3 regions of the Paenibacillus sp. FSL M7-0420 genome follow, and region 1 is predicted to be linked to each of the others. Evidence: riboswitches for the same ligand, from Rfam matches in the RefSeq annotation. Region 1 holds a riboswitch; each other region holds the start of a gene.
The links. Region 1 has a riboswitch for cyclic di-GMP ahead of MKX51_RS19390 (thiamine pyrophosphate-binding protein). Riboswitches for the same ligand answer to the same signal wherever they lie in the genome.
Positions count from the first base shown of each region.

Region 2: another riboswitch for cyclic di-GMP. It lies ahead of MKX51_RS29650 (flagellar assembly protein A); the one in region 1 lies ahead of MKX51_RS19390 (thiamine pyrophosphate-binding protein).
Region 3: another riboswitch for cyclic di-GMP. It lies ahead of MKX51_RS00845 (choice-of-anchor A family protein); the one in region 1 lies ahead of MKX51_RS19390 (thiamine pyrophosphate-binding protein).

Region 1 is NZ_JBBOCJ010000001.1:4,505,346-4,516,300, reverse strand. Features, by position in the region: gene MKX51_RS19415 (HAMP domain-containing sensor histidine kinase) at 1-1,066, shown strand, start outside; gene glpK (glycerol kinase GlpK) at 1,188-2,693, shown strand; gene MKX51_RS19405 (3-oxoacyl-[acyl-carrier-protein] synthase III C-terminal domain-containing protein) at 2,792-3,784, opposite strand; gene MKX51_RS19400 (hypothetical protein) at 3,928-4,278, opposite strand; gene MKX51_RS19395 (carboxymuconolactone decarboxylase family protein) at 4,431-4,811, opposite strand; gene MKX51_RS19390 (thiamine pyrophosphate-binding protein) at 4,862-6,475, opposite strand; cyclic di-GMP riboswitch class I at 6,622-6,718, opposite strand; gene MKX51_RS19385 (methyl-accepting chemotaxis protein) at 7,220-8,470, opposite strand; gene MKX51_RS19380 (helix-turn-helix transcriptional regulator) at 8,544-9,500, opposite strand; gene serA (phosphoglycerate dehydrogenase) at 9,729-10,955, opposite strand, start outside.
Region 2 is NZ_JBBOCJ010000001.1:6,908,457-6,919,411, forward strand. Features, by position in the region: gene MKX51_RS29615 (PucR family transcriptional regulator) at 1-718, opposite strand, end outside; gene MKX51_RS29620 (cupin domain-containing protein) at 735-1,163, opposite strand; gene MKX51_RS29625 (ring-opening amidohydrolase) at 1,211-2,281, opposite strand; gene MKX51_RS29630 (ABC transporter permease) at 2,278-3,030, opposite strand; gene MKX51_RS29635 (ABC transporter ATP-binding protein) at 3,027-3,836, opposite strand; gene MKX51_RS29640 (ABC transporter substrate-binding protein) at 3,851-4,864, opposite strand; gene biuH (biuret amidohydrolase) at 4,890-5,573, opposite strand; cyclic di-GMP riboswitch class I at 6,079-6,171, shown strand; gene MKX51_RS29650 (flagellar assembly protein A) at 6,279-7,913, shown strand; gene MKX51_RS29655 (aldo/keto reductase) at 7,928-8,902, shown strand; gene hcp (hydroxylamine reductase) at 9,000-10,652, opposite strand; gene MKX51_RS29665 (Crp/Fnr family transcriptional regulator) at 10,785-10,955, shown strand, end outside.
Region 3 is NZ_JBBOCJ010000001.1:187,762-198,716, forward strand. Features, by position in the region: gene MKX51_RS00835 (ASCH domain-containing protein) at 86-508, shown strand; gene MKX51_RS00840 (hypothetical protein) at 872-1,237, opposite strand; cyclic di-GMP riboswitch class I at 1,995-2,087, shown strand; gene MKX51_RS00845 (choice-of-anchor A family protein) at 2,169-5,480, shown strand; gene MKX51_RS00850 (alpha/beta hydrolase) at 5,953-6,918, shown strand; gene MKX51_RS00855 (HD-GYP domain-containing protein) at 7,414-8,949, shown strand; gene MKX51_RS00860 (NusG domain II-containing protein) at 9,154-9,543, shown strand; gene MKX51_RS00865 (Gx transporter family protein) at 9,527-10,090, shown strand; gene MKX51_RS00870 (ATP-binding cassette domain-containing protein) at 10,110-10,955, shown strand, end outside; gene MKX51_RS00875 (energy-coupling factor transporter ATPase) at 10,952-10,955, shown strand, end outside.

The sequences.
Region 1 (10,955 bases):
AAAAGGGCATTTATCCAGTGTTCTGCGCAGCATGAGCGATGCGGTAATCACCTTCGATATCGAAGGCCGGATCATCCTCACCAATCCGCATGGCCAGACCCTCCTCGAAACGTGGAGTGATCTTGCCTGGGAGGAGGAAGAGGATACCGGACTCGTTCCGAAGGCCTCCGCTTCCAGTGAGGTGCCGCCTCCGCTGCGTCCGCTGTTCTTCAGCACCCTTGAGGGCGGGGGCGATCAACGCTCCAATGTTCATGTCCGGCAGGGGGTATGGTCGGTGCACATGGCACCGCTCTATTCCGAAGATCATCTGCGCGGAGCTGTTGCCGTTCTGCGGGATGTGACGGAAGAGGTGCGTCTGGAGAAGATGCGGCGTGATTTCGTGGCCAATGTATCCCATGAGATCCGCACTCCGTTATCCATGATGCAGGGCTACAGTGAAGCACTATTAGACGGGATGGCTTCCTCCCCGGAGGAGAGCAGTGAACTGGTGCAGGTCATTCACGATGAATCTTTGCGTATGGGCCGTCTGGTGAAGGATCTGCTGGACCTGGCGCGCATGGAAGCAGGACATACGGATATGCTGAAGTCCAGGGTGGATGTGGGAGAATTGCTGGAGCGGGTATACCGCAAGTTCTCCGTCAGAGCCAAGGAGCGGGATATCATGCTGGAGCTTAAGAGGCCTGAACAGGAGATGCTGCTGGGGGCTGCCGATGAAGACAAGCTGGAGCAGGTGCTGACCAATCTGCTGGATAATGCCTTCCGCCACACCCCGGCTGACCGGAGGATAACCATCCTTGCGGATACAACAACGCTGGAAGGCCGGAGCTATGTGGAGATACAGATTAGAGATCAGGGGGCCGGCATTAACCCCGAGGATCTGCCGTTTATCTTCGAACGCTTCTACAAAGCCGACAAAGCGCGTCTGCGCGGAGAGTCGGGCGGTACGGGGCTGGGGCTGGCGATTGTGAAGAATATCGTCGAATCGCATCACGGCAGTATTTATGCCTCCAGCAAGCTAGGAGAAGGCACCACATTTACCCTGCGGCTTCCTGTCGAAAAACAGTAAACCAAGACCATGCATGACAGCGCCTCTGAGAGCAGAGGTGCTTTTTGTTGAAATCAGCACATTAATATTGTTCATCGTGAAACATATATTTCAAGCTAAGGCTTGCAGGAGGCTGGGCATTATGATCTTATCCTTGGACCAAGGTACTACCAGCTCACGGGCAATTCTCTTTGATGCAGAGGCGGAAGTGATCTCGCAGGGGCAATATGAGATCCGGCAATCCTTTCCCCGCCCGGGCTGGGTGGAGCATGACCCGGAGCAGATCTGGGAGAGTCAGCTTGCAGCAGCCAGAGATGCCATTGCAGCAAGCTCCGTACCGGCTGATCACATCACGGCAATCGGCATTACCAACCAGCGGGAGACCGCACTTATCTGGGATAAAATTACAGGCGAGCCGATCTATCCGGCAATTGTCTGGCAGGACCGGCGGACAGCAGACCAATGTGAGGAGCTGAAATCGCAGGGGATGGCCGGAGTCATTGCGGACAAGACGGGGCTGGTCATCGACGCGTATTTCTCGGCGACCAAGCTGGCATGGATTCTGGATCATGTACCGAGAGCAAGAGAGCGTGCGGGCAAGGGAGAGCTCCTGGCGGGAACGGTAGACACCTGGCTGATCTGGAAGCTGACCGGGGGTGCCGTACACGCTACAGACGTTACCAATGCTTCAAGAACGATGATGTATAACCTGCATGAGCGCCAGTGGGATGAAGAGCTGATGGACAAGCTGCGTATTCCGCCGTCCATTCTGCCGGAGGTGAGGATGTCGGGCGGAGATTTCGGTATCTGTGACCAGCAGTGGTTCGGTCTGGAGATTCCTATCCGGTCGGTGCTGGGGGACCAGCAGGCGGCACTCTTTGGCCATACCTGCCTGGAAGCCGGCAGTGCCAAGAATACCTATGGAACAGGCTGCTTCATCCTTATGAATACAGGCACTGAAGCTGTGGCATCCAGTCATGGCCTATTGACCACTGTAGCCTGGGGCATGGGCGATGAGCTCTATTATGCGCTGGAGGGCAGTGTGTTTGTGGCTGGAGCGGCTGTGCAGTGGCTGCAGGAGGGGCTGGGGCTGATCGTCGCGCCCGCCGACTCGGAAGAGAAGGCCAGCGAGGTGGACGAGAGTGAAGGAGTTGTAGTGGTGCCTGCCTTTACCGGCCTGGGTGCGCCTTACTGGGATATGTATGCGCGGGGCGCCATATTCGGCTTGACGCGGGGGACCACCTCCGCACATCTGGTACGGGCTACACTGGAATCACTGGCCTTCCAGTCCCGCGATGTCATCGACGCGATGCAGAAGGACGCCGGCATGCCGCTCACCGGTCTGAGGGTAGACGGCGGTGCGGTGCGCAACAATCTGCTGATGCAGTTCCAGGCCGATATTCTGGGCAGCGAAGTGACACGTACAACCTATGCGGAGACTACAGCACTTGGCGCTGCGCTGCTCGCCGGACTTACCTCCGGGGTATGGACCCGTGAGCAGCTGGAGAGCTTCAATACGGCCGAGAAGGTCTTCTCGCCGCAGATGGAGCCGGAGGAACGGGAACGCAGATACGGCGCCTGGCAGGATGCTGTATCGCGCACGATGGGCTGGGAGAAGCATGAGGGCAAGCACGAAGGCAGACTTTAGAGCAGAGTAGAGGCATTAAGAACAGAAACGGCCCGCAGGCAGAAACTCTGCTGCGGGCCGTTTGCTTACTCTGAAACAGAAGTGAACGGTCGGTAAGACTAGTACTCCATTACAAATGCAACGTTCTGCCATCCGGCACCTACGGTCCAGAACAGGACCTTGTCTCCGCGTTCAAGCTGCCTTGTAGTGACGGCTTTGTGAAGGGCAATGAATGGGCTGCTGGTCGAGGTATAGCCGAACTCATCGCCTATGTAGACTGCGGCCTCAGGGTTAATGCCGGTTTTGCCGGAGACGGCCTGGATGTTCGGAAGAGACAGCTGTGAGAAGCAGGCAGCCTTGACCGATTCAGGGGCAATCCCGTTGTTGCTCAGCAGAGTGTTGATCGATTCGGAAGCAGCATCCACACAGATGGAATCATCGAATGGAATGAACTTCACATTGAACTCTCCTGCGGCCACACCGGTGCGTCCGAGCTTAGCCAGGCCTTCTGCCGGGAACAGAGAGTTGCCGTACACACAGGTGTCTGTCTGGTAGATAGAGTCAATGAAGCCGACCGAATGCTCATCGCGCTCCAGAATGACAGCGGCAGCGGCATCACCAAAGTTCGCGTAATATACCGGATCATTCTTGTCCGCATGCGGCGCCACATAATCGGAGCCGATGACGAGAGCGCGGCGGATTCTCGGGTTCGCCATCATCTGGCGGCTGACCTGTTCAACCGAGGCGGTCATTCCGGCACAGTTGGCATTGCTGTCAATACAGATGGTATGCGAGGCCCCGTTAATCAGGCGGTGAATCATCAATGAGTTCGTAGGAAATATATATTCAGGAGTCTGGCTTGCATAAGCGATCAGGTCAATGTCAGGGCCGGTAAGACCGGTCTTCTCCAGAACATTACTTGCGGCTTCAAAAGCCATTGTCAGGGAGTTCTCATCCGGGCTGTCGATGCTGTAGCGGTTTTGACGGCCCAGAGTAGCCAGCAGTCCACGGATATCAATACCTTTATCGTCAAAATGCTGTATGAAAAAGTCATTGCCGATTCTTTTGTCTGGATGGTAGATATCAATGTCCTTAATGCGAATCCCCGCCATAGTACAGACCTCCTAAAGTTTTGTTAGCTATACTTCTCACGAATCTGCTTCTTACAAAACTCTCTTCCGGCATTAGCAGCCGGTTCAATGAATGAATTAGCATGTGCGTTTCAAGCGGCTGATTTAGGTTTAAATTGTATTTATTAAGCTTGTACGGTTGAAGTGATCTCCAGGTTCTCAAGTCCGGCTTTGCGGCCCAGGCGTGCCAGCTGCATTTTGAGGATCGGGTTATTTTCCAGGGTAAGACTCACTTTCTGGAAGCCGTCAGCCTTGAACATGATGAAGCAGCCTTCAAGCAGCGGTACAACATCAGGAGCTGTTACATTCAGCTTGCGGCAGTCGATCTCTAGTGCATATTCAGCAGGGCTGATCGGGTTAATGGTCTGCTGGTAAGCCTGTATGGATTTGAGCCCGTCCTCGTTAGAGAAGGTTCCCTCCAGCTCAATATTGATTACTTTCTTCGCAGTATCTGTCTTCAAAATAAATTGTCCCATGTTGATCTCTCCCTAAGTGTAATTTCCAATACCTCCAAAACATTATTTCTGCGACTCTATTCGACAAAACCGCAGTTCGATTTGGGATATTTTGCCTTCATTATAACCAGATCATCCTGAAATGTGCAATTGAAAAGTCGAAATTTGTAGAATTATGAAGATTTTTCTTTGATCTCCTCCAGGGTATCCAGCAGCACATTAAAGGCCGAAATCACCCGGGGGGCACCGACGCAAGGGGTCAGATGCAGCAGCACACCCTTGATCTGCTCGACGGTCATGCCAACGCGGAGCGCCATTACATAATGAACCCCCAGCTGTTCATATTGCCCCATCGTAATCAGAGACGAGATCACTGCAATCTCCTTCCAGTCAGAGCCAATCGTGGTCCGCTGAAAAATATCGCCATAAGCATTGCCCATGATATATTCGGCTAATTCCGGAAAATGCTCTTTGATCGGAGCCAGGGCCTTGGCCCCATAATCTCCTGAGAGATCAGTGAAATGATCGAGTCCGCTGTTCATGCTCTTGTTCACGTTATGTCCTCCTGACAGTAGGTTAGAAAAGGTGTGCGGATATGGCTTCCTTACGTAAGATCCAGCGTTCGGTGCGCCGTAGGAGGCATTTCATCACGGTCAGTCAGCAGTTCAATGACAGCTGCCTTGTTAAGGGCCACAGCTTCGCGGATTGCGGCAGCGAACTCCTCCTGCGTCTCGCAGCGGAAGCCGGCTGCACCCAGCGATTCGGCGAATTTCACGGCATCCATCGGAACCTCGAAGATCGTACCGTCAATCCGGCCGGTCGTTTTCTCCATGCCCTTGAGCGCCATATCCAGCTGCATATTGTTCACCACGATGAAAATTACCGGAATGTCCTTGCAAACGGCCGTGTTTATTTCAGCTCCGAGCATCATAAAACAGCCGTCCCCGGTAATACAGAAGACAGTCTCCCCGGGAGAGGCAGCCTTGGCGCCGATGGACATGCCAATTGAATTGCCCATACAGGCAAAGTAGGCATCGAATATGAAGCTGCCGGGCCTGCGGACATTGAACCATTTCACAGCATTGAAGCCATGGCTGCCGTCATCTACAAACACGCTGCTGTTGTAAGGAATCAAGTCGCTCATCGTGCTCATTACCGAAGCCAGAGAGAGGCCGGCCAGCACGGGCAGCTCGTCATTGTAAGCATTGGAGATTGTGATTTCATGCCTGGTGACCGTAGAGGAGTCCAGCTTCTGAAGATACAGTGCCAGGTTGTCCCTTAAGTCCCCGCCGACAGCGATGGTGGATGAGGACAGTATTTTGCCGACAAAGGTTGGATCTACATCGAACTGGATCAGCTGCTGCGGATGATTCTCCGGCTTCAGGTTGCAGATGGTCATGTCGCTCAGCCGGGAGCCCAGAACAATGAACAGATCACTGTTGTTCAGCAATTCATCGCCGTGCGAAGAGCCGCCGACGCCGACCGGACCGTGGTAGAGCGGGTGATCATAAGCTATGGCGCCTTTGCCGCCTGGAGAGGTGACTACAGGAATGTTGAAGGTTTCGGCCAGCTGGACCAGTTCCTGATGGGCACCTGAACGGTTGACGCCTTTACCGGCAATGATCAGCGGTCTGGCGGATTGATTAATCGCCGAGATGACCCGGTCATAGTTCTGATAACTGACTAGTCCCTCGCGTTCCGGCAGAACAATCCGGCATTCCGCGAGCCGCTCTGTCTGCACATCAAACGGAATGCAGAGATGGACCGGACCTTTCCGGTCACCGAGGGCGATGGATAGGGCATGGTTGAAAATCGTGCTGAAGTGATCGCCGCGTTCAACGAGCTTGCTGAAGAGGGTGGCCGGCCGGAACATATCCGCCAAATCAGCCAGATAGGAAGTGGAATCCTGACATTGGGGAATGCCCAGCTCCTTGATGGACTGATGTCCGGTGATGAAGAGGACGGGAAGATTATTGGCCTTGGCATGCGCTGCTGCGGTGAGCAGATTCGTTCCGCCCGGACCGGAGGTGCCGAAGGCTACCCCGAGACTGCCGGTCTTCAGAGCATAACCGCCGGCGGCGAAGCCGGAGCTGGATTCGTGCCGGCCGGGGATGAACTCTATACCGTAGTCAACCATTTTCAAAGCGATGGGGCAAATAGACTTGCCTATGATTCCAAAAGAATGAGTGACTCCCAGATTGCGTAATGCTTCCGCCATATAATCTGCAACTGTCTTCAGAACATCCACCCCGCAAGTTGTTATTTGTATACGTCAGCAATAGAAAACCTGTACTCAACATTGGAGCACAGGTCTGTTGCACGAATCACCATAATCAAACGCGAAACCTAAGGCGTTCACAGTTTTTCAGCAACCTGGCTGTCATGATCCCACTTCAGAAATGAGACTGTAGATCCATGGCTTTGCGTCATTCCCTTTCGGTGAATTTTGCCGGTATGCGGTTATAAATGAATTTGTGGAGAATTTTCCTTTACAATATATTCCTTGCTCCTCTTTTGTCAATAACCCCTGTGAGAAGAAACTCGGAATTTGACGAATATTCAGGAGTAAAAATGGCTAAATATTTGGATTTTCAAACTTTTGAAAATGGTTGTCTCTGGAAGACTAAAGTCTTAAAATGCAAATGGCCATTTAGGTTGGTTAATATGGGAAGTGAGCCCAAAGACTCATTACATTCCTGATTTACTGCAAAATATTAAGAAATCGCTAGATATACAGCATTGCAAATTTCGGTGATAGGACTTAAGTAGCGGTGATGTGAGAGGTTAGCTTATAGACAATCTATGACAATAGAACGACTATAGTAAAGAAGTGCAAAGCACGTTTTTTACCGTTATGCACAATTTCAACAATTTGTGAATATTACATAACAATCTTTGTTTTGCCCAAAAAAAGAGACACCTCCCGCAGAAAATTCCGCAGGCGTGTCTCTTTGTGCCGGGGTTAAAATTTGAAAATATGAATCGTTTTTTGCAGGTTGAAGACTGCGGAGGTCATCTTCTCTGTCTCCTCAGCTACGGATTGCAGAGCATGAATCTGTTCGTTCATTGCTGCGGATACCTCTTCCGTCCCTGCGGCGGTCTCCTGGGTGATGGCTGAGATATTCTCGATCGCCCCGGAGATCTTGAGCGCGCTCTCCAGCATAAGGTCACTCTCTGCGGAGAAAGAGGCAATCTGCTCGGTTATGTATTGGACACTATGCACAATTTGAGCAAAGATGTTGGCCGTCTCCGTAATCATCTCATTCTGCACCTGGACTACCTCTTCGTTAATGGCGATGTTATCAATAGCCTGCTTGATATCCGCTTCGATGCTGCGTACCAGACCGAACACCTCTTTGGTTGAAGCGGTGGATTCCTCGGCCAGCTTGCGGACCTCCTGGGCAACAACTGCGAACCCGCGGCCATGCTCGCCTGCACGGGCGGCTTCAATAGAAGCATTGAGCGACAGCAGATTGGTCTGTTCAGCAATTTCAGTAATCGTCTTGGTAATCATCGTAATGCCTCGTGCGTTATGCGATAGGGCTTCGATGGTATCCGCCACCTTCCGGGTAGCCTGGATGTTCTTGCGCATGCCTTCGGCTTGGGTATCCACCGATTGCCGCCCCTGTTCTACCAATTCCAGCGTATGTACAGACCTTCTATTCATTTCCTTGGTGGAATTCGTATAATTGGAGACTTTGATTTCGATATCCTTGATCGATTCGGTCATATCAGCGATATCCACCGAGATTTCGTTAGCACCGAGGGCCAGTTCATTGGAGGAGGAGGCCACCTGCGCCATGACAAACTTCAGGTTCTGATTCTTGTCTTCAATCCCGCGGCTGGCGTCCATAACCTGACGGGTAATCTGTGAGGCATCGGTGAGGATTTTTTTGAGCTTGTCAATCATGGTGTTGAAGGAGCGGCTAATGTCGCCCATGGAGCCATTCTCGTCAGCACGGCTGGTGAAGTCGCCTTTGGCAATCGTGTGCGTCACATTGGAGATATCCTCAAATGAAGATGTAAGCGTTCTCTCAATGAAGCGCGCAAGCGGGTAAGTCAGCGCTGCCAGGACAGCGACAAGAATAATGCCGATGAGCAGCCTGTCCATAAGGATTAGCGTAATTAAGACAGGGACAGCGAATAAAGCGGCAACCAGGTAACATCCGGTGACGATTTTTTGTTTCAACGGCAGCTTGTTCATCCAGTCCATAATGTAAAGTCCCCCTATAAATAATAATGTGTATTGTAATATTATAGGGGATACTAGTGCATTTGGTCTATTATTAAAAATCGTATAATGCTGCCGCTTCGCGCAGAGCCGCAGCAACCGTATCCGCAAGCTCAGGCGGTGCCGTCACCTTGATGCCCTGACCCAGGGACAGGATGATCCGGCACGCAGACTCCGGTGTGTTGAACTCGACCTCGGCCCTGATCCAGCCCGGGGCCTCAGAAGGCTCCTGGTGCAACAGGGCGACGTATCGCTCCTTCTGCAGCTCCTTCATTGTTTGCTCTCTTACAAGCAGGCTGGAGGGGTACCTGGGCAAGGCAGACTTGAATGCGGCGGTGGAGGTCTCCCAGTAGCGGGACAGGTCAAAATCCTCCGGCAGCTCAAATAGCTCATCTGTGACTTTGGCCTCAGTGATTCTGGAGACCCGGTAGGTCCGCAGCAGCCCGCCGCTATGCTCGGCAACTACGTACCATACGCCGCGCTTGACCACCAGCCCCAGCGGTGCAACCAGCCGCTTCGCAGCGTCCTCCCCGCGCAGATAGGTGATGCTCACCTTGCGGTTCTCCCATAAGGCTTCCTGCAAAGCGGTCAGGCAGGGATAGGTCTCCCCGGAGGGATGCCACCCGGCTCCGTCGATGTGAATCCGCTGGCTGAGGAAGCTGAAGGGGGTGACTGGCTGCCGGGTAGCGACAGCCTGCAGCTTGCGGGCGGCCGAGGAGAACTCCTCCTGAATGCCCAGAGCGTGCAGAATTGCCGGATCAGCGGGCACCAGCAGTGCGGCAATCTCCTTGGTGTTCATTCCGGTCAGGGAATTCCGGTAGCCTTCAGCCAGCCTCCAGCCGCCTTCCCGGCCGCGCTCGGCGAGCACGGGGATGCCGGAGAAGCTAAGTGCCTCCATATCCCGGAAGATTGTACGTTCGGAGACCTCCAGCGTTTGCGCCAGCTCTTTGGAGCTGATTTTGCCGCGGCTCTGTAAGAGTTGAACGATAGTGATCAGGCGATCCGCTCTCATTCTGCAACCTCCCTTGAATGTGTTATTTATATATGTCAATGGTTGTCATGTATAAGGTATATATTAGACAAGAGTACGGATTAGCGCAAATGATCATCTAATCCGCAGTACCGTCCTTTAAAAGGAAGGCAAAGCCGTTTCCGCTTATATAACGCAAAAACACTCTTTGGAAGTGCGCAGCCTTAAGCCTGCACTCCCGAAGAGTGTTTTATTGTGAAGAAATAAGAATTAGAGCAGAATGATCTCCTCAGCGGTGTTGATCTCCGGCAGTCCGGCCAGCTTCACCAGGACCTCCTTCGGTACACCCTTATCAACGGTCAGGAGCATGATGGCCGCTCCGCCGATGATAGTCCGGCCAACCTGCATGGATGCGATATTGACGCCGTTCTCGCCAAGCAGGGTGCCGACGAGTCCGATGATACCCGGCTTATCGTTGTGCGAGATGACAAGCTGATGGCCTTCCGGAGCAATATCGACCGGGAACTTGTTGACCTTAACGATCCGTTCGCCATAGCCCTGCAGCAGGGTACCGGCGACCAGACGCTCTTCATCATGCTCAGCCTTGAGTGTTACCGTGATGAGGTTGGTGAAGCCTTTGGTTTTGGAAGCCTTGGTCACCACTACATTCACATCACGGGTCTTCGCCAGATGCATCGAGTTGACGATGTTCACATCTCCGGCAAAGTGGCGGGTGAGCACACCTTTGACGACATAGCGGGTAAGCGGCTGGGTATCCACATCCGAGAGATCACCGGCATATTCCACATGGATCTCGCGGATCGCTCCGTCCGTAATCTGCGTAGCGAAGCTGCCCAGCTTCTCGCCGAGGGTGAAGTACGGCTGCAGCTTGTTCATCACGCTAGGTGCAACCGGCGGAATGTTCACCGCGTTGATGAACGGTTCGTTGCGCAGGATATGGAGGACCTGCTCGGATACATCGATGGCCACGTTCTCCTGGGCTTCAATCGTCGAAGCACCCAGATGCGGAGTCACAATAATCTTCGGATGTGTAAGGAACGGGTGGTCTGCTTCAGGCGGCTCCTTCTCGAAGACGTCGAACGCAGCACCGGCTACAATACCGCTGTCAATCGCTTCTACCAGCGCCATTTCATCGATGACACCGCCGCGGGCACAGTTGATGATGCGCATGCCTTTTTTCATCACTTCGAATTGCGGACGGGAGATCATGTGGCGGGTCTCAGGGGTGAGCGGTGTGTGAACGGTGATGAAGTCTGCACCGCGCACAATGTCGTCTACCGAAGCCAGCTTCACTTCCATTTTCTCTGCACGGTCAGCTGTCAGGAACGGGTCATAGGCCAGGATGCTCATGCCGAAGGCTTTGGCGCGCTTGGCCACCTCGCTGCCGATCCGGCCCATGCCGAGTACGCCCAGTGTTTTGCCGCGCAGCTCTACGCCGAGGAAGGTTTTTCTGTCCCATACGCCGGAAATCGTCTT
Region 2 (10,955 bases), 2.4 Mb from region 1:
GCAGACACTGGTCTGCCCCCTTGTCATTGACGGCCGAGACATAGGCACGGATTCGCCGTTCTCCAACTGTGAGGAATGTAATGCCGAGACTGCCTTCCTGGCGAAGCTGTATCCAGGCCGGAAGCTGCTCTTCCAGCTTCAGCGCTTCCGCCTGCGGAGAACAGAAGACCTGATCGGTATCATCCAGCAGGACGACCGGATTATGCAGCATGCCGTCCAGGGTCAGCAGGAAATCCTCAATCCCGTCGCCATGGAGAAGCTGCTTCGACAGCTTCTGGAAGCGGCTCTGCAGCTGCGAGAGCTCCCGCGCCTCCTGCACCAGCACCCGCTCCATAATGTCGCGGACCACATCGGAGAAGGAGGTGGAGGCGGGCAGCTCGAAGATCGGGAAGCCCAGCTGATCCGCGAGTTCCAGCGCCCTCGGCGGAATCTCATCGATATAACGTTTGGTTTTGATCCCGAGCGCGGACACCCCCTTCTGGTTCAGCTGGGGAATAATCTCCGCGATCAGCTCCGGCCGGTTATGAAAAGGGAAGCCGCTGGTAATCAGGAACTCTCCCGGACGGACCCAGTCAATGACATCGGGAACCTCCATTACATTGACCCGGTTAATATAACGCCCAAGGCCCCCGGCTCCGGCCAGCAGGGCCGCTTCCTTCAGGTCGGGAATCAGCAGAATATCGCTGCAGGTCAAACCGGTAATTACATTGCTGCCCATGGCTCCGCCGCCTTTACTATAGCTTGGAAGAATAGATATCCTCGATTAGGGTAGTGCCGAAGAAGCTGTTAGTCGGCACCTCCGCCTCCGCCGGTACAAAAATACTGATCTGCTCCGAAGGAGAATCCCCTGTATTCCTGACAGAATGGACTACGCCCGCAGGCACATGGAACGTATCTCCGGCCCGGTAGCTGTACCACTCCCCGTCACATAGCAGCTTGACCTCTCCTACGGTAATATGAATGATTTCGACTACATCATGATAGTGCGGCAAGACCTGGCCGCCGATCCCCAGCTTCTCCCACAGAATCGAGCTCATCCGGATGCCCAGGCGGTCCGCCTCGGTTGCCGAGACAATCTCCCGGTGATACAGCTCTATGTGATTCGGCATAAGCTCCCATGTCATATCTGCTGCTGCCAGCACTTTCGTTTCCTGTGTATGCATATTCGATTCCCCCATGATGGATAAAATGTAGTTATATATCAGCTCCGCTACCTGCGGCGGAACACAGCCGCCACCGGCCCTCCGCCCTTCGGCCCCTGATGCTCGCCTCCGCCGGAGACGTAGATCATCGGGTCGCCGCCGACATAGGCCAGCACACCGCCGACTACAGCCCGCGCATGGCGGGTATGATTGATATCCGAGTCATCCAGCATGATATGGCGGCGTCCGCGGATAATGCCATCGGGATCGGCTTCAGCCTTGGCCAGCACCTGCACCAGCTCTTCACCGGGATACCGGTCCAGCAGGCCCTGCAGCGCAGCGCCATCCACTGCATCCTGCATCACGGCATGGTCGATGTGGTACGGGCCATCCGCAGACAGCGAGTTCCCGAACACAATCACTTCGCAGCAGGACAGCTCACTGCCCGCCGAAGTGGAGGCTACCGCGCTGAATTGCTTCCAGTCCGTGCAGATATCTTCCTCCTGTAGAGCCGCACGATCCACCTCACCCAGTGCTACCCCGGCACCCAGTGCAGAAGCGCCTCTGGAATACCCCATCGATTTGTACGTATCCTCTGTCACCAGGGACGCCTGACGGCTATGTGCCTCATAGATCTGTTCAGCGGTTAGCAGCGGACACTTGATCTGTACAAAATGCACATCCTCCGGTGAGGTGATGCCCGCATCCTTAACCGCGCGGGTCACGGCATCCGCCACTTCGTCCACCTGAATAAGTCTTCCCAGCTCCCCCGGCTGGAAGCTCCGGGTTCTTGCCACACCAATGGCGAGCGACTTCAGGCCATCAGCGGCCACCCCCGGCTCCCCCTGTCCGCTGCGGCTGATAACCGTGAAATGCGGGCTGAGCACCCCTTCCGTACCTCCGGACATCACATAAGAGATGCTGGCAGCTCCTCCTTTTGCCGCTTCAGCAAAGAATCCTTTCAAGGCCATCACAGCATAGCCCCGCGTAAAATCATTCACACAACCGTTGCCCTCCGTCTTCCCCAGCACCGCGACCACTTCCTCCGGCCGGAACAGCCCCGCTTCCACCGCTGCGCCAAGGCCCGACATATCATGCGGCGCACCCGCAGGGATACGGATAACCGAGCAGTTCATCATAGATCATCGCTCCTTGTCCAGAAAATAACCCGTTTCTCCAGCAGCCCGATACACCAGAACAGCAGCAGGCCGCAGAGCGCCGAAGCAATAATGGCCGAGAACATCACCGGCGTATCCATATGATAGGAAGAGACGAGCACCACATAACCCAGCCCCTTATTCGCTCCGACGAATTCGCCAACTATGGCTCCGACAATGGCGAGCGAGGTGGAGATCTTCAGGGCAGAGAAGATATAAGGCAGACTCGTCGGCAGCCGCAGCTTCCAGAAAATTTCACTCTTCGTCCCTTTGTAGGTCGAGAACAGCTCCCAGGCTTCGTATTCAATCGCCTTAAGACCCTTAACACTATTCACCAGAATCGGGAAAAAGCAGATCAGCATCGAAGCGATTACCTTCGAGGTATACCCGGTCCCCAGCCAAACGACCAGCAGCGGGGCCAGCGCCACCAGCGGCGTAGTCTTAAGGGCGATGGCAAGCGGGAACATCCCCTTCTCAATTGGCTTGGAATACACGAAAATCACTGCGGTAGCCAGGCCGAGGATATTGGCGAGAATGAACCCGGTCAGCGCTTCGCCCAGCGTAACCAGCGTATGCGACCAGAGCGAGCTATTAATTGCCGAGACTACCTGCGTAGGCGCAGGCAGCAGATACATAGGCACCGACAGGAGACGTACAGCCAGCTCCCAGAGAAGCAGGAAGCCGAGCGCAAACGTGACCGGGTACAGGGTGTCTTTGATTTTGACCGTCATAGATGCTTCACCCGCTTTCTCAGTTCCTTGACAATCCGGTGGAATTCCGGCAGCTCTTCCATGCCCGCCTCACGCGGGGAGGGCAGCGTCACCGGAATGATATCCGTCACACCGGCGGGCCGGGGAGACATCATCACGACCCGGTCTGACAGCAGCGCGGATTCATGTATGGAATGGGTAACCATCACAATGCTGCTTAGACTGGTCTCCGGGCTCTCCCACAGCCGCAGCAGCTCGAAATTCAGCTTCTCGCGTGTCAGCTCATCCAGCGCGCCGAACGGTTCGTCCATCAGCAGCACCGTCGGATCGGCAGCCAGGGCCCGGGCAATCGCCGCCCGCTGCTGCATCCCGCCGCTGAGCTGATGCGGGAAGTGGTTCAGATAATCCTGCAGACCGACCAGGCGCAGGGCACTTTCTGCTTTTTCACGCGCCTCGGCTTTACTGAACTTCTTCTTCTCGCCCAGCTCCAGCGGCAGCATGACATTCTGTAGCGCACTGAGCCACGGCATCAGGACCGGCTTCTGAAAGACCATGCCCAGGGACAGATCCGGGGAGGCATACGCCACCTCTCCACCGGCTTCCGGGCTTAATAGCCGCAGCATTAGCCGGAGTGTTGTGGATTTCCCGCAGCCGCTCGGTCCAAGAATCGAAATGAACTCATTGCGGTATACATCAAGGCTGACCTTATCCAGCACAGGCACGTTGCCGAAGGAAAGAGAGCAGTTGCGCAGGGAGAGCATGGTTTCCCGGGTACCGGGATGCTGCGCGGCGGCAGTATCCAGCTGTTCTTTGATCGCTGTTGTCATTATCGGGTCCCTCCTTATTTCAAAAACTCATTGGTGAACAATCCGCCGGTATCCTGTTCCTTTTTCACAAATCCCAGCTCGACCAGATTCTTCTGCAATGTCTCCCAAGATGCCTCGTCCATTGAGCCCAGCGGGAGCTTCTCCGGATCAAGCAACGGAATGCTGGCCTTCATCATATTGACCTCATGCTTCAGATCCAGCTTCTCGCCATATTTCAGACCGAATTCTGCCGCCTCTTCCGGATGCTTCACCGCATAATCCCAGCCCTGCATAGACGCCTGCACGAAGCTTGCGACCATCTCCGGGTCCTTCTTGATGACAGACTCCGTGGTGAATAAGGTATCGGCATAGAAATTGATGCCATAGTCGTTCGGGTCGATAATATTCACTTCCTTGCCCTGCTCCTCTACAGCCAGCACTTCATTAATGACATAGCCGGGCCAGGCCTTGACCTGCCCGGTCAACAGCGGACTCAGATCGTATTTGACCGGCATCTCTTCGATTTGCGAAGGGTCGATGCCCGCGCTTTTCTCCATGGCCCGGAAGGTCAGCTCTTCGTTGCCGCCCAGCTTAATGCCTACCTTTTGCCCGACAAGGTCCTCCATCGTCTTGATCCCGGACTCTTTGAGTGTGAACATGACGAACGGGGTTTTGCGGTAGATCGCGGATAACGCTTTGACAGGGACGCCTTTCTCTCTGGCGATGACGACCTGGTCGGCACCCGTAACTCCGAACTCCTCACTGCCGGAAGCTACCATCTGCACAGCGGGGAAATCCGAGCCCCCCGGGCGGATCTCAACATCCAGCCCCGCTTCTTTATAGAAGCCTTTTTCCACCGCGGTATAAAAGCCGGCAAACTGCGCCTGGTGAATCCACTTCAGCCGGAGCACCACCTTCTTCAGCTCGCCTGAGCCTTCCGCTCCCTGGCCTTCGGCCTTACCGGCTTCCGTAGTGTTACCGCAGGCGGTCAGGAGCAGCATCAGCGAGGTTAACAGCATCAGCGCTTTCGTTCTGGACTTGTTCCACATGGTTATTCCCCCGTTTATGAATGATTTAGTATTGCTCCAGCGCACGCAGCACCGCTTGTGAATCACTTACACTGCCGAACACCCCGCCCTGCATTTGAACCATACTCAGCGCCGCCAGGTGATTCGCTTCATCCGTCGCTCCCGTGCAATCCGCAAGAATCAGACACTCGTACCCGCGGTCATTGGCTTCCCGCATCGTGGTGTGTACACAGACATCGGTAGTAATACCAGTCAGAATCAGATGGGTAATTCCTTTATTCTTCAGGATCAGGTCCAGGTCCGTTGCGTAAAAGCTCCCTTTGCCCGGCTTGTCTATAATGTACTCTCCGCCAGCAGGCGCCAGCTCCTCAATGATCTGCCAGCCGCGCTCCCCCCGCACGAGGATTCGTCCCGCCGGTCCTTCGGAGCCGATCTCGGCCCCAATCTGGCGGCTGCGCCACCGTTTGTTCGCCGGCAGATCCGACAGATCCGGCTTATGCCCCTCGCGGGTATGGATCACGGTGAACCCTTCAATCTCCCGGATACGTGCCAGCAGCCGCTGAATGGGCTGAATCGCCCTCGCTGTTAATGAGAGGTCATAACCCATTCTCTCGACGTAACCGCCCTTGCCGCAAAAATCCGTCTGCATGTCGATAATCATCAGCGCTGTCTTCGCCGGGTCCACAGCCCCGTCATAAGGCCAGATGTAAGGTGTTGCTGCAATCTGCATGGTTTATGCTCCTCTCCTGATGTCGCTATCTCTATTAATGTTATATTAGTTAACATTAATTCGCGTTTCCTTGGTATGAGTTAGATTATATTACAATGAATTTGGGATGTCTTCGGTTTTATTACGAAATAATACACTGAATGTTTGTGTTTATTTACATAGTTAACATATACATAACATTTATACTCGCAATACTCCTTATCAAAAAGGAACACTCCGGGTCTTACCAAGCCCAGAGTGTCCCAACAGTTCAATGCTCACACTTTCCTCCTTCTGCCTCTTCCATAAGCTGTAAGCGCTGGGAAACCAGTTTTTTTGTCGAAATAGAGCTGCATATTTCGAGTTTTTTGATAAATAGGCATAATATAGTTGAAAAATAGCTCTTTAAGTACTAGAATTAAGCTTGTTTGCAGAAGTTAATGACGCATAAGAACTATTTATGATTCTTTTTGTCGATTGCAGTCGACCACTATTCATTGCCTCTACAGGATGTATATCATTGATCTATTTCTAAAGGCAAACTCCCCGAAAGGGCAGGACGCAAAGCTATGGGCCTAAGAACGCCAGAATCTGCGTTTACGGTTGCCAGGCTGCCAATAGAGACCACTTAAGCCAGCTGTTCAGGAGGGGAAGCCTCCCAGGCTTGATGATGTTCTTTTTCTGTACGAATTGCCATTGATCATACGAAAAAGTGAGGTTACAACCATGCCGCAGCAGGATATCGAACCAAGCCGATATGAATTCGTAGAGTCCCTGATGCTCGAACGTAAAGGTCTCCTGGATTCATTCTCTGTGGAGGGCCGGACTTCTGACGGGACAACTGGAGATAAGAATGGAATTATCCTCGTGCAGGACAACCAGATATTTATTACTCCCCCGCTCCCCGGAGGTGCTCCCGCCCGCATTTCTGCGATCCACCCTGTTGTCCTGAAGATCAACTGGAAGACCGTTACAGAACCAACCGAGGTGACCAGGGCGGATTATATCACTTGGGAGATCTGTGAGAAGCCGCAATATGAAATTACCGTATCGCCTGACAAGCTCAAGGTCCACTTCACTTTATACCGTGCAGAGAAGTACGCCTGGAATCTGGTCAACTGTCCTGCCGCCTTCGAAGCGGTTGTCCGTGCCCAGCCCAATCCGGCGATGCTGCTGTCCACGCTCACCATAGAACAGATTATCGCCTCACTGGACAACCGTTTTATTCTGCGCAACCTGAACATTCCCGCCCTGTACGCGGAGCTGGAGAACCCTACATATCTTCCCGTTTGCATCGCTGAAGGAAGATCCCCGCTGCCCGGCAAGGAAGCCCGGCTGGAATTCCTGCTGCCGGAGCATACACTGGAGGGGAACCGGATGCTTCAGGGACAGGGAGCCCCGGGTCAGAAGCCTGAGGATACCATGGAGTATCTCCGTTTCCCGGGGGCCCCCTTTACCTTTGCAGGCGAAGTCTTCGCCCGCAAACTGCCGCCCGAAGAAGGCATTCCCGGCCTCGATACAGACGGAAGGGTACTGCCCCCTCCCCCGCCGCAGGATCTCTACTTTGCTGCCGGTAATCATGCCAAGCTCCTTCCCTGCGGTCATATCGTGGCCCGGCATACCGGCAGACCCCGCATCTGCGGAGGAAACAGCAGCGTCCGGATATGTGACTTCCCTCCGGCCTGTCTGCTGACCAGCGAGATGACCGATCCTGCGGGCGATGTTATGTTCGCAGGTGACATCATTGTACCGGGAGATCTGGAAGGACCTGTACGGGTTGAAGCCCTCGGGAATGTGTACGTCTATGGCGATATCCGCCAATCTACAATTATAGCCACCGGCAGTATTTACGTTAGCGGCCAGGTCACCGGCAGCGGCCTGTACGCCGGACACGCCGGGGTACTGCAGCATCGTCTGCATAGCCTCGCAAGCCTGCTGCGGACAGAGACGGACGGACTGCTGGAGGCAGCGCGCCAGCTGGCCAAGAATGTGGAATCCCGCCAGCAATCCGTGAATTACGGCCTGGTAGTCATGCTGCTGCTGGAAGATAAATACAGCCACCTCGGCAGCCTGATCCGTGATCTTCAGGCTGCCCTGAGCCGTATGAACGGAGAGTTCGGCTCCGGCACAGACCCGCTCCGGCAGATGCTTGAGGTATTCGCCCATCCGGGACAATTCACCGGGTACATCACAGACAGTGTGCTAAGCCGCTTCTCCAGGCTGCTCCTCAAGCTGAGCGAGGAGATTGAGCTGCTCCAGGAGGAGCATGCGGTAATTAATCTTGCCCGGTCGCAGGAGAGCCGCCTGGAGTCCGGCGGCAAGCTGCTTGTGCGTGATTCTGCTAAGACTACTACTATATAAGGAGAAGTGAGCGCGTGAGATATAACCGTCTGGGCAATAGCGGCCTGCAGGTGTCCGCCCTGGGTCTTGGAACCAATTCCTTCGGCAAACGGGCAGATCAGGAGACCTCGGTCCGCATTCTGCACACCGCTATGGATCAGGGCATCAATTTCATCGATACCGCCAATATCTATGCCGGCTCTGAATCGGAGCGGATCATTGGCCTTGCGCTTGAAGGCAGACGCCATAACGCTGTGCTGGCGACCAAGGCCGGATTGCCGAAGCATGAGGGACCCGGCGGCAGCGGCTCTTCGCGCCATCATCTGATGCAGGAGCTGGAGGGCAGCCTGCGCCGGCTGAAGACCGACTATGTGGATCTGTACCAGATTCACACCTTCGACCCCTACACACCGCTGGAGGAAACACTGCGCACGCTGGATGATCTGATCTCCGCAGGCAAGGTGCGGTATATCGGAGCCTCCAATTATGCCGCCTGGGAGCTGATGAAGGCGCTCGGAATCAGCGAAGCGCGTAACTGGGCGAAATACATCTCTATCCAATGCAGCTATTCGCTGGCTGACCGCACGCCCGAAGCCGAGCTGCTTCCGCTCTGCCTGGATCAGGGTCTGGGCATCATCCCATACTTCCCTCTGGCGGGCGGCATTCTTACCGGCAAATATGCCGGCAGCAGCAGTGCCCCTGCCGGCTCCAGAGCAGAGACCGATCCGAACTTCCGCCGCTTCCTTACCCCGGAGCGCATCTCGCTCGGGGAGCAGGTTCAAGCAATTGCGGAGGAGATGGGCACTTCACCTGCGGCTCTATCCCTGGCCTGGCTGATGAACCGGCCCGCCGTCTCCACGGTGATTGTCGGCGCAACTGCAGTAGAGCAGGTACAGCATAATCTGCAGAGTCTCTCTGCTTCACCGGATGCAGGAACACTTGAGCAGCTTGACCAGGCCAGCGCCGCCCTCCGCACCGGCGAGCCGTTTGCAGTCTACCGGCTGCCGTAAACGCTGACGGTGATGTTCATATCCATACACAAAAGCGAGCCTCCGTATACGGAGACTCGCTTTTGTGTATTTTGGCTAATGCTGAATCTGTATGGTATTAGACCGCAGCAATGAACCGCTCCATGTCTTCCTGTACGGTAGTAATCCCGCCGATACCGAAGGTATCGACCAAGACCTTGGCTACATTAGGCGACAGGAACGCCGGAAGTGTAGGACCCAGGTGAATGTTCTTCACGCCCAGATGCAGCAGCGCCAGCAGTACGATGACCGCCTTTTGCTCATACCAGGCAATGTTATAGGAGATCGGAAGATCGTTGATATCCGCCAGACCGAACACTTCCTTCAGCTTAAGCGCTATAACCACAAGGGAATAGGAGTCATTGCACTGACCGGCATCAAGCACGCGGGGAATTCCGCCGATATCGCCAAGCGCCAGCTTGTTATATTTGTATTTGGCACAGCCTGCGGTAAGGATCACCGTGTCACTAGGCAGCTCTGCTGCGAAGTCGGTGTAATAATTCCGGCTCTTCATCCGTCCGTCGCAGCCGGCCATGACGAAGAATTGCTTGATGGCGCCGCTCTCTACCGCTCCAACCACCTGATCCGCCACATTCATTACAGCCGCATGCGCGAAGCCGCCGATAATCTCGCCTGTCTCAATCTCCACCGGAGCGCTGCAGCTCTTGGCCTGCTCGATCAGGGGTGAGAAATCCTTCTCTCCGTCCGCGCCTGCCGCGATATGCTGAATTCCCGGATACCCGGTGTTGCCTGTCGTGTACAGCCGGTCTTTGTAGCTGTCCTTCGGCGGCACGATGCAGTTCGTGGTCATCAGAATTGGACCATTGAAGCTGGCAAATTCCTCATTCTGCTTCCACCATGCATTGCCGTAGTTGCCAACGAAATGGCTATACTTCTTGAAGGCCGGATAGTAGTGGGCCGGCAGCATCTCACTGTGCGTATACACATCCACTCCGGTACCCTCGGTCTGCTTCAGCAGCGCCTCCATATCCTTAAGATCATGACCGCTGATCAGAATACCAGGATTCGTGCCCACACCAATGTTCACTTTGGTAATCTCAGGGTTGCCGTAGGCTGCTGTGTTCGCACGGTCAAGCAAGGCCATCACATCCACGCCGAACTTGCCGCATTCCAGCACCAGAGCCGTCAGCTCACCGCCGCTCAGACTGTCATCAAGGGCAGCAGCCAAGCCTTTTTCCATAAAAGCATGGGCTCCTGCTTCATAGAAGCCCAATACCGCAGCATGCTCCATGTAAGCAGCCATCCCCTTCAGACCGTAGGTCAGCAGTTCGCGCAAGGAACGGATATCCTCATGTTCTGTAGCTAACACACCTACCGTTACCGCCTTGTCCATCAGCTCTTCATCAGTCCCTGCATTCCAGTTCGCCGCGTCATGATCAGACAGATACGCCGCCACTCCGGCATCCGCCACCCTGCTGCGCCACGTATCCCGCAGGGCCAGACCCTCGCGGATCTTCGCGGTGAAATATTCCGGCACAAAGTTGGCATTGGTAATCGTAGCGAACAAGCTCTCTATAATAAATCTCTCCGTCACCGGATCAGTAATCCCCAGCTCACGCCCGCTGCGCGCGAAGACGGCAATGCCCTTAAGTGTATACACCAGAAGATCCTGCAGATTCGCTACCTCACTGGTCTTGCCGCACACCCCCTGAATCGTACAACCCGTCCCCTTAGCTGCCTCCTGACACTGGAAACAAAACATTTCGCTCATTGCCTGAATCACTCCTTATCATTAATGGAATCGCTCTGTGCCTCGCCTTTACAGTTACCAATAATTGTAGTAGACTTTCGTCTATCAATCGGTAACGAATGTTACCAATCACAACACATCGGGAGGAAAAGTATGAGACCGGAGCCTGCTTCGCTGCAATCCTGCCTGCTATTTCGCGGAAAGTCCGTAGAAGAGATCGAACAGCTGCTGCATACGCTGGCTTACGCTGTCAGCTCCTACCATAAGAAGGCGATTATTCTGGCAGAGGGCGATCCGGCGGACCGGCTTGGGATTCTGCTCTCC
Region 3 (10,955 bases), 4.3 Mb from region 1:
CCCCTTCTTAGCTATTATTCTTTCCCGTAGAAGGCCATAGTAATTCTGAGTAAAAAGGTGTTCATCAGAGGAGGCAAGCTACTTTATGAAGATTCTGACCATCCGCCAGCCGTGGGCAACATTAATTGCGCTGGGAGAAAAACAAATCGAAACCCGGACCTGGCGGACCGCCCACCGGGGAGAGTTAGCCATTCATGCCGGGATGCAGGTGAATAAGGCGATCTGCCGGACGGAGCCGTATCAGTCGTTGCTGGCACGTTACGGCTACACTGCGGACAACCTGCCAACCGGCAAGATCATTGCAGTCAGCCGCATTGCGGATTGCTGTGAGGTGACGCCGGAGCTTGCGCAGCAAGGCTGGCCGGGCGGCAATGAATATGTATTCGGCAATTATGCCGAAGGAAGGTATGCCTGGAAGCTGGAGGAGGTTGTTCCGCTGGTACATCCCATCCCTGCTAAGGGACGTCTGGGTTTCTGGGAATATCCTGTGCTGGAAGAGGAATTGTGAATTTCTTGACGGCAATGTGAAGAAAAATTGCTCCAGATTGGCTGTCAGCTGGTATAATTGGGATATTCGGCGGGAAATCTTCCTATATATAAGGATAGTTGTGCTCTGAGGCGGTCTACCGCTGGAGAGGGGCAGAAATGCCGGGAAGGAGCGTATGCATAATAGATGGGAAGCCTTCTAATTGCATGGCTTTGTATGCTTTGTTTGTTTCTTGCGTTCAGGGATCAGGTAAGCCGGAGAATCCTGTACCCGGTAGCTGTGGTGGTGATATGCGGCACGCTCGGGTATTGGACGTTGTTAATGTAACCGCATCCGGGTGAACATTTCATGCAGAAGTCTGCCGCTTGCGGCAGGCTTCTTTGGTTAGCCCTGCTCCATCTTCTCCATACCCAGGTATCTGCGCATATGCAGAGTGGCCTGGGCTGCAATCACATCATCCAGCAGCAGCATCCGCTCGTGATAACCCCTGCAGACGAATTTGGCTTCAACACCCGCCTCCAGCCGCTGCTGCTCATAGACTTTCAGACCACGGGCGCGCATCCCGGCACGGACCTCCCGCAGATCAGCAGAAGCGGCATGGACGGCCGTCTGGATCACCTCCAGATAAGGCGCAGGCGTGCGCAGCTCTGAGGATATAGCAGAAGCATCGCGCTCGAAGGCGGATAAAATAAGCGGCAGCAAAATATAGGATTTGACCAGCAGGTTATCCTGGCTCTCTGCTCTTTGCATCCTTCTCAACCCCTCGAAGAGAACGTATATTCGCATTGTAACTCATCCTTCAAAAAATAATCAATGGGTTTTATAAATTAACTCAAATAATGTGATATATTTCACAAAAAAATAAGATGAATTATTTTATATTAAAATTGAAATATTAAAGATTAAGGATTGAAAAATAAATCAGCTCAAAGGAGAATGGCAATGAGTCATGAAGGAAGTCTCCGCCGTGGTTTGGTATTCGGGATCATTCTAAGTGTTCCGCTCTGGGTATCGATGATTGGCTGGGTTCAGCTGTTCGGGTCTGCCTAGGCGACATTTTATTCAAAATATATGAAGTCTATTAGCAGGTGTCGTCCCTATGGGCGGCACTTTTTTTCTGAGCTGAGCTGCCTGTAAATAGGTAAAATTGCATTGAACAGGAGCAGACAATGAGTTCGAGGGGCCTGAGGGCTATAAAATAGGACAAATGAATCAAATTTAAATAATATAAATTGATATTATTATAGGGAAGAGAGACAAACGGCTACAGCCAATCTTCTGATTTCTCGACTTTTTTCGTCAATAAATAAAAAGAGACTCGCCCCTGAACCCTTATGGTACAAGGGATCAATGAGGAACCATCGAAAAATATAATTTCAAAAAATATACTGGGAATGGATTGACAATAGGATGGGGGAGCGGATAAACTGAAATTAGTACAAAAGTAACAAATGTCATAGACTCAACGATGAATTTACATAAGTTACTCCCAATTTCATACCGAAATCATGTACAAACGCAAACCGGATCGAAAGAACGGGACGCAAAGTCAGGAATCTACTGTCTCTAAAGTTGAGACTAGGGTCGTCCGGCCGCCGTGAAGCTAACCCTTCTTGGCGGTCTTTTTGTTGTTATAGTCGCGTGACAGATTCATAGAATAGTAACTAGGAGGTGTGGACTATTGAAAAAAGGAGTACGTAAAACAGCCGCCATCCTTATGGCAGGCTTATTGACCGTATCCAGTGCTTTTACGTGGGGCACGGATGTCAGAGCAGCTTCAGGGGTTCCTTATACGCCAACACCGGTTTTGGGGGTCGCAGGGAATTTTAATGCTTTTATTCTTGGGGATTTCACACAAGGCGGTGATCAGATTGAAGGCCGTCTGGCAGCGGCGGGGAACATTACCCTCACCGGAGGTTACGGAGTAGCCAGGGCATACAGGAATGCTTCGCCTACGGATGTGCTGGTTGCGGGCAAGAATTTTGAACATTCGGGTAGCGGAGAAATTTACGGAAATGTGGTATACGGGGACAGCATTACAGTCAATGAGCCCCAGGTTAAAATTATAGGTACTAAGAGGAAAGAGAAGCCGATTGATTTTGCAGCCGAGCAGCAGGCTCTGATCTCCCGTTCCACAGAGTATGGGGCCTTGGCTGACACGAATGAGATCGGCAATAACAATTATGGACAGCTCAAGATAAGTGCACCGGATCGTTTCAATGTAGTTCATTTGGATGCCTCGACACTGGCGAAGACCAACTATATTGAATTCAACATTGCCCAGAACGCTACGCTGATTATTAATATAAGCGGGCCTACAGTCAATGTGCCGAGCTTTTCAATGAATAACGGCAGAGCCAGTCAAGTATTGTTCAACTTTTACGAAGCTTCTGAGGTGAATATCGCTAATACCTCCTTCTATGGCAGCATTCTCGCACCCAGAGCGGATGTTCATTATGCCCGAGCAGAGCTGTACGGAACCCTGATTGCAAAATCTTTTAGCGGCGGGGTAGAGATGCACCTGGGATTGTACGAGGGAGAGGGGCCGCCGCCGAGTCCGACGCCGACCGCAACGCCGACACCTAGTCCGACACCAACGGCAACGCCGACAGTGAAACCAACACCAACGGTAACGCCAACGCCGACTGTGAAACCAACACCAACGGTAACGCCTACACCAACAGTGAAACCTACACCAACGGTAACACCAACGCCAACGGTAACGCCTACACCTACAGTGAAGCCTACACCCACAGTAAAACCTAGCCCGACACCTGTGTGCACCCCAACTCCAAAGCCAACGCCGACTGTAAAGCCGACACCAACGCCAACTGTGAAGCCAACGCCGACGCCGACCGTGAAGCCGACGCCGACGCCGACCGTGAAGCCGACGCCAACACCGACCGTGAAGCCAACGCCGACACCGACCGTGAAGCCAACGCCAACGCCGACTGTGAAGCCAACACCAACGCCGACCGTGAAGCCGACACCAACGCCGACCGTGAAGCCAACGCCAACACCGACCGTGAAGCCAACGCCGACACCGACCGTGAAGCCAACACCAACGCCAACGGTGAAGCCAACACCGACGCCGACCGTGAAGCCGACACCAACGCCGACCGTGAAGCCAACACCAACGCCGACCGTGAAGCCGACACCAACGCCGACCGTGAAGCCAACACCGACGCCGACCGTGAAGCCGACACCAACGCCAACGGTAGAACCGACACCGACACCAACGGCAGTACCGACACCAACGCCAACGGCAGTACCGACACCAACGCCAACAGCAGTACCGACACCAACACCAACGGCAGTACCGACACCAACACCAACGGCAGTACCGACACCAACACCAACGGCAGTACCGACACCAACGCCAACGGCAGTACCGACACCAACGCCAACAGCAGTACCGACACCAACGCCAACAGCAGTACCGACACCAACGCCAACAGCAGTACCGACACCAACACCAACGGTAGTACCGACACCAACACCAACAGCAGTACCGACACCAACGCCAACAGCAGTACCGACACCAACACCAACGGCAGAACCGACACCAACACCAACGGCAGTACCGACACCAACGCCAACGGCAGTACCGACACCAACACCAACGGCAGAGCCGACACCAACGCCAACGGCAGAGCCGACACCGACGCCGACAGCGGTGCCTACGCCAACGCCAACGGTAGAACCGACACCAACGCCAACGGCAGAGCCAACACCGACGCCGACAGCGGTGCCTACGCCAACACCAACGGCAGAGCCGACACCAACGGTAGAGCCAACGCCAACACCAACGGCAGAGCCAACACCAACACCGACGGTAGAGCCGACACCAACGCCAACGGCAGAGCCAACACCAACACCGACGGTAGAGCCGACACCAACGCCAACGGTAGAACCGACACCGACACCAACGGTAGAGCCAACGCCAACACCAACGGCAGAGCCAACACCAACACCGACGGTAGAGCCGACACCAACGCCAACGGTAGAACCGACACCAACGCCAACAGCGGTGCCTACGCCAACACCAACGGCAGAACCGACACCAACACCAACGGCAGAGCCGACACCAACGCCAACGGTAGAACCGACACCAACGCCAACGGCAGAGCCAACACCGACGCCAACGGCAGTACCGACACCGACGCCAACGGCAGTACCGACACCGACACCAACAGCAGAGCCGACACCAACGCCAACGGCAGAGCCGACACCAACGCCAACGGCAGAGCCGACACCAACGCCAACGGCAGAGCCAACACCGACGCCGACGATAGAACCGACACCAACACCAACGGCAGAGCCAACACCGACGCCAACAGCAGTACCGACACCAACGCCAACACCAACACCAACACCAACACCAACACCAACACCAACACCGACACCGACACCAACACCAACACCGACACCAACGCCGACACCGACACCAACGCCGACACCAACGCCGACACCAACACCGACGCCGACACCAACGCCGACGCCGACACCAACGCCGACACCAACACCGACGCCGACACCAACACCGACGGTAGAGCCGACACCAACGCCGACACCAGATCCAACACCAGTAACAACGCCAGCGCTAACATCGCCGCCGTTCAGTTTCCCTCCAGTGCCTACGCCGACTCCGATTATCGGATTTATCGTGAGCAATGATGTGGCTGTGAATGATGATCCGCTGCCGCTTGGGCCTGTAGCAACTCCGATAGCTACAACAGTACCGGCATCAACGCCGACACCGGCTATTGCGGTTGCGCCAATAGCAGCAACACCGGAGCCAACGCCTTCAGCAGAACCGGCACCCGATGTAGTCCTTATTGATGATGAGGTTCCTCTAGGCGGTGTGCCTGTGGATGGAACCTTGCCGAAGACGGGCGAATCCAGTCCGGCGCCTTATTATTTTGCCGGTTTGGCACTCGCTGGTCTGGGCTTGATTCTTAGAAGAACCACCAGAAACAGCAAACGTAAATGAGTGACCGGAACTGAGATTTATATAAACAAACAATGATCCTGTGATTTGACAAGGGCTGCTTTCGGAGAAGACGTTCTCCTGGAAGCAGCTCTTTTTTCGTTGGAAATAAGTGCCCGGATACAGAATGTATGCGAAAAACAACATACAATGTGCCGGTGAGAGAGTCAGCGGACCAAATGTATGCGAAAAACAATATACAATGTGCCGATGAGAGAGGCAGCGGACCAAATGTATGTGGAAAATAGCATACATACATGCAATCTGCTGCGGGAAGGCGAGTGTGCTAAATAGAGTCCACCTGCTTCTTTCAAGAGTCTTGCAGAGTGCAATGGATTTGAAGTTTGTGAAGAGAAAGAAATTCATGCTGAATCTCTTACCGTAGCCCCAGCCGTATTTTTAGTTGGCCGTACTCCCATGCTATACTAGGCTCAAATTAATATGGTTGCTTACTGAAGGAGGAACGTTGATGTGGATGATATACCTGCTTGTGGTGCTGATCGTGGTGGCCGGAGGGGTGGGGTATGCCGGATTCTATTTTTATGGAGTAGCCATTAAGCGGGCCCCTAAGGAATTCCTGGCCAAGACCCCAGACCTTAAGATTGATCCGCCGCCGGTGGCCGGAGCCTCGTGGGGAGAAGGAGCGGAGTGGGTGTCCCGGCAGACCTTCCGTGAGGTAGAACTGGTGTCTGAGGATGGGCTCAAGCTGCAAGGCTATTATCTGGCGTCAGCACGTGCTGCGGGACGGACGGTCATTGTTGCCCACGGTTATTCCGGGAAGGCCAAGGATATGGGAGCGACCGCCAAGAACTATTATGAGAACCTGGGGTACAATGTGCTGCTGCCTGATGCCAGGGGACACGGGAAAAGTGAAGGAGATTATATCGGCTTTGGCTGGCCGGAGCGCCGGGATTATCTGAAATGGATCGGATTCGTCCTGCAGGAGAACGGCCCGGACGCGCAGATCGTGCTGCATGGCGTATCGATGGGCGGAGCCACGGTGCTGATGACGTCCGGCGAGGAGCTTCCTCCGCAGGTCAAGGCGATTGTCGCCGATTGCGGCTACACCTCGGTCAAGGCACAGCTGTCCTATCAGCTGAAGCGGATGTATCGTCTGCCCAGCTTCCCGTTTGTGCCGGTGGCCAGTCTGGTGACCCGGATGAAGGCCGGTTATTCCTTCGGGGAGGCGTCTGCGCTGAAGCAGGTACGCAAGGCCAAGGTGCCAATTCTGTTCATCCACGGGGATGCGGATAAGTTCGTGCCTTATGCGATGATGAATGAGCTGTATGAGGCCTGTAAGAGTCCGAAGGAGAAGCTGGTGGTGCATGGAGCGGGGCATGGTCTTGCCTATGATACGGATAAAAACACATACATCCGCACAGTAGGCGAATTCGTGGAACGCTATGTACACAGCCCGGCTGCCGCTGAATCTGTCCGGTAAAAGTCCATAGAACGTAGACGCGCCCGATATCCGCTGACAGCGGTTATCGGGCGCTAATTATGTTCCACACATGGAGCCTTTCCCTGAAGAACAGAGAAGCAGCGGGCCATGTCTTATCGGTATATTAATCCCCCGCCGTCTGTGAGCAAGACGGGTGTCGTTATTCCTTGTTATTTCCAGCAGCCGTGTGGCGAGAATAATCCTTCCAATACGACAAAAGCCCTACCTCTCTTTTGTCCTTGCGGCTCCGTGGCCGCGCCAGTGTGAATCGGAATGCTATGTTCGAATTTAATCTCATAAAAGGGATAAGTACTGCAAGAAAACGTAAGATATTGTGTCCAAACCGCCGATAATATAGAGAAGTGATTCATCGGCCTGACATCTTCTTGATGGGGATAAACATACTCGAAAACAAATATTATTTTATTATAGCACGGGAATTATAAATACGCAAGAGTATATTGGGCTGAGGCCCGGGCAGGAATGAGGGGACAGATGGAACTATACAGAATTTTTTTGAAGCAACAGATCCGGAACTATATCTTCGGTTCAGCTGTAGCGGTACTCGCGGTCGGGAGTCTGCTTATGCTATCTTCCCTGGAGATCAGCCGGGTTGAATATTACCGCCTCTTACTGGTGCTTGTTTGTTCTTTTGTAATAATGGCGTCTATAGAGATTACTGTCTTTCTCAGACAGATCAGGCCCATACGGGCTGCGCTCGTTCAGGAGAATGCTGCGCTATCGATGCTGGAAGAAGCATATCTGCACACGCACCTGCTGCCCAAACGGGCTATACAGCGGATTATGGGCCCGCATCTGCTCGGATTATCCGTTCCGGCTCTGCTGCTGTCGGTGTGGATGATCCATTCTGGCTGGGTCACGTTTCCGTACTTCTATCTGATTCTGGCGATGTGCTGCGCAGTGCTTGTGGCTTGTATGCATTCCCTCATTGAATTCTTCCTGACCTGCACCTCCATTATTCCGCTGATCAAGGAATTCAGGAACCGTGCGCTGGAGCAGTACGGTGTGGATTTTTCCCTGGAGGGCCATGTGTTCGTGCCGATACGCCCCAAATTCCTGGTGAGCTGTATGCTGATCGGTACCTTTCCGCTGTTCCTGTTTATTATGGCCACGCATATCCGTATGAACGGTGAGGGGGACTCGATAGTCGTCGTCGGACTTCAGAGCTATTGGGCCTGGGCGGGGATGGTGCTGCTGATCGGCACGCTGTTCTCCTCCATTGCGGCCTGGCTGCTGACGAACAGTGTGCAGCATCCGATCCATGAGCTGTATCAGGCGATGAACCAGGTGAAGGACGGGAATCTGGTCCAGGTGCAGGATGAGTACTCCGATGAGTTCTCGAAGCTGGTGGCAGGCTTTAACATGATGGTCCGGGGGCTGCAGGCGCGAGAGCAGCAGAGCCGCCAGCTGCTGGACAGCTACTTCTCCACCCTTGCCGTGGCGCTGGACGCCCGCGATTCCTATACGGCAGGACACTCGCTCCGTGTAGCGGAGTATTCGGTGATTATCGGACAGCTGGCCGGACTGAGGGGGCAGGAGCTGGATGATCTGCGCAAGTCAGCGCTGCTGCATGATATTGGTAAGATCGGGGTGAGAGACAGCATCCTGTTCAAGGAAGAAGCCTTAACGGATGAGGAATTCCTCCAGATTCAGAGTCATACTGTGCTGGGAGAGAATATTCTGCGGCAGATTGAACCGGCGGACAAAATGGCACCCTATCTGGGTGGCGTCCGCTCGCATCATGAGCGTTATGACGGCCGGGGCTACCCTGATGGTCTTGCCGGCAGGGAGATCCCGCTGCACGGCCGGATTATCGCGGTAGCGGATGCTTATGATGCGATGACGTCCGACCGGCCTTACCGGAAAGGGATGGACCACGAACGGGCGCTGGGTATTCTGGAGCAGGGCAGGGGCAGCCAGTGGGACCCTGAATTCGCCGGATTGTTCCTGGGGTACTTCGGCCGGAAGCCGGAAGCCCGTAAGGGTACTCAGCCTGTTCAGGCCGGATAATACGCTAGTTGAAGGCATTATCCTTATATTCCTTGCCGAAGCGGATACTATCCAGTTTATGGGGGTTCCGCTTCGGCTTTGCGTGCCTATTTTGTGAACTGCCCATGAAATGCGACAATTAACGACTACATTCATTGAAGGATTGAAGGCGGACCGTTATAATTATTAAGTCTGGATTTTAATTAAAAAATAAGGGAGATTTCTATGAAACGCGCAGATGTGCTGCTGATTTCTATCGTTCTGATTGCTGCGCTCGCTTTTCTCGTGCCAAGATGGTTGTCTAACGATGCTGATAAAGGTGGGCCAGGCAAAGAACTCAAGGCCAATATAACGGTAGATGGTAAGTTATTCAAAACGATAACCCTTACCAAAGAAGAGCAGACTATTGAGGTCCGCACCGAACGGGGCTATAACATTCTGAAGGTGCATGATTACGGGGTCGAGATGTTTGATGCGGATTGTCCCGATAAGGTATGCCTCGGCTTCGGATTCATCACGCTGCCCAAGCAGACCATTGTCTGCCTTCCGCACCGGGTATTGGTTGAGATTGCAAGTGCGGCCGGGGAGGATGAAGTAGATGGCTATGTCCAGTAGTGAATCGGCTACAGCGCTGAAGCGGACGGTAATTATTGCTATATTCGCTGCCGTTGCTGTGGTGCTGAGTATTGTGGAGGCACAGATCCCGCTGGCCGGAGTGGGGCTGATGCCCGGGGCGAAGCTCGGCTTCGCCAATATTATGATTTTGACCTGTATTTACTTTTTGCGCGGACGCGATGTTCTGGTTCTGGTGATCCTGAAGACACTGCTGACCGCCTTCCTGCTCGGCACGCTGTCCAGCCTGCTGTTCAGCTTGTTCGGCTCCCTGTTCAGCTTCATTGTGATGTTCGCGCTGGTGAAGCTCGGCCGCAGAAAGTTCAGTGTTATCGGCATCAGCATTGCGGGCGGCTTGGCTCATAATACGGGACAGCTGCTGGCAGCCTCGTTCGTATTCAATTCAACGAGTATTTTCTATTACCTGCCGGTTCTGCTGATTACCGGTATTATTACGGGCATTGCTGTCGGCTTCGCCGTCCGGTATGTGGTTGACTCGCTATCCAAAATATCCTTGTTTGAAGAGTTCCTGAACGGACCGGGTCACTAGCTGCGGAAGGATGAGTAACATGAATCAAGCGTACAACGATAGAACAGCCGGTGAAAAGCCAGCGGTGATTGCCCTTGAGGGCGTATCCTTCGGCTATGACCCGGAGCATCCGATTCTTCATGATATCAACGTAACGGTCCCGCAGGGCCAATGGGTGAGCATTGTCGGGCCTAACGGCTGCGGCAAATCGACCCTGGTCAAGCTGCTGAATGCGCTGCTTCCGAAGAGCGCCGGTCATATCTCAGTCTGCGGGCATACGCTGCAGGAAGAGACGGTCCAGTCCATCCGGCAATGCATCGGAATGGTCTTTCAGAACCCTGATAACCAGTTCATCGGGCAGACGGTGGAAGAGGATATTCTCTTCGGCCTGGAGGGTCTGTGCTTATCGTACGAAGAGATGAAGCAGCGGCTTGAATTCTATACCGGGAAGCTCGGGATAGGCCATCTGCTGTCCAAGCATCCCGGAGAACTGTCGGGCGGGCAGAAGCAGCGGGTGGCCATCGCCTCGATTCTCGCCATGAAGCCAGGCATCGTCATCTTCGACGAGGCCTCTTCTATGTTGGACGAAGGCAGCCGCGATGAGCTGATGGGGATTCTGCGGGATATGCAGGCCGAGGGCAGTTACACCATTGTGCTGATTACTCATGATGCCGATGAGATTCTGGCTTCGGACCGGGTGCTTGCGCTGCACGGGGGGAGCATCGCGGCGGATGTATCACCTGCGGAGCTGTTCCGTGATGCAGAGCTGCTGGAGAAGTGTCATTTGCGGGAGCCTTATACTTGGCAGCTTGCCCGTGAACTGGAGAGCCGGGGAATTAAGGTGGATGTACCCGCCAGCGAAAAGGAGCTTATAGATACACTATGG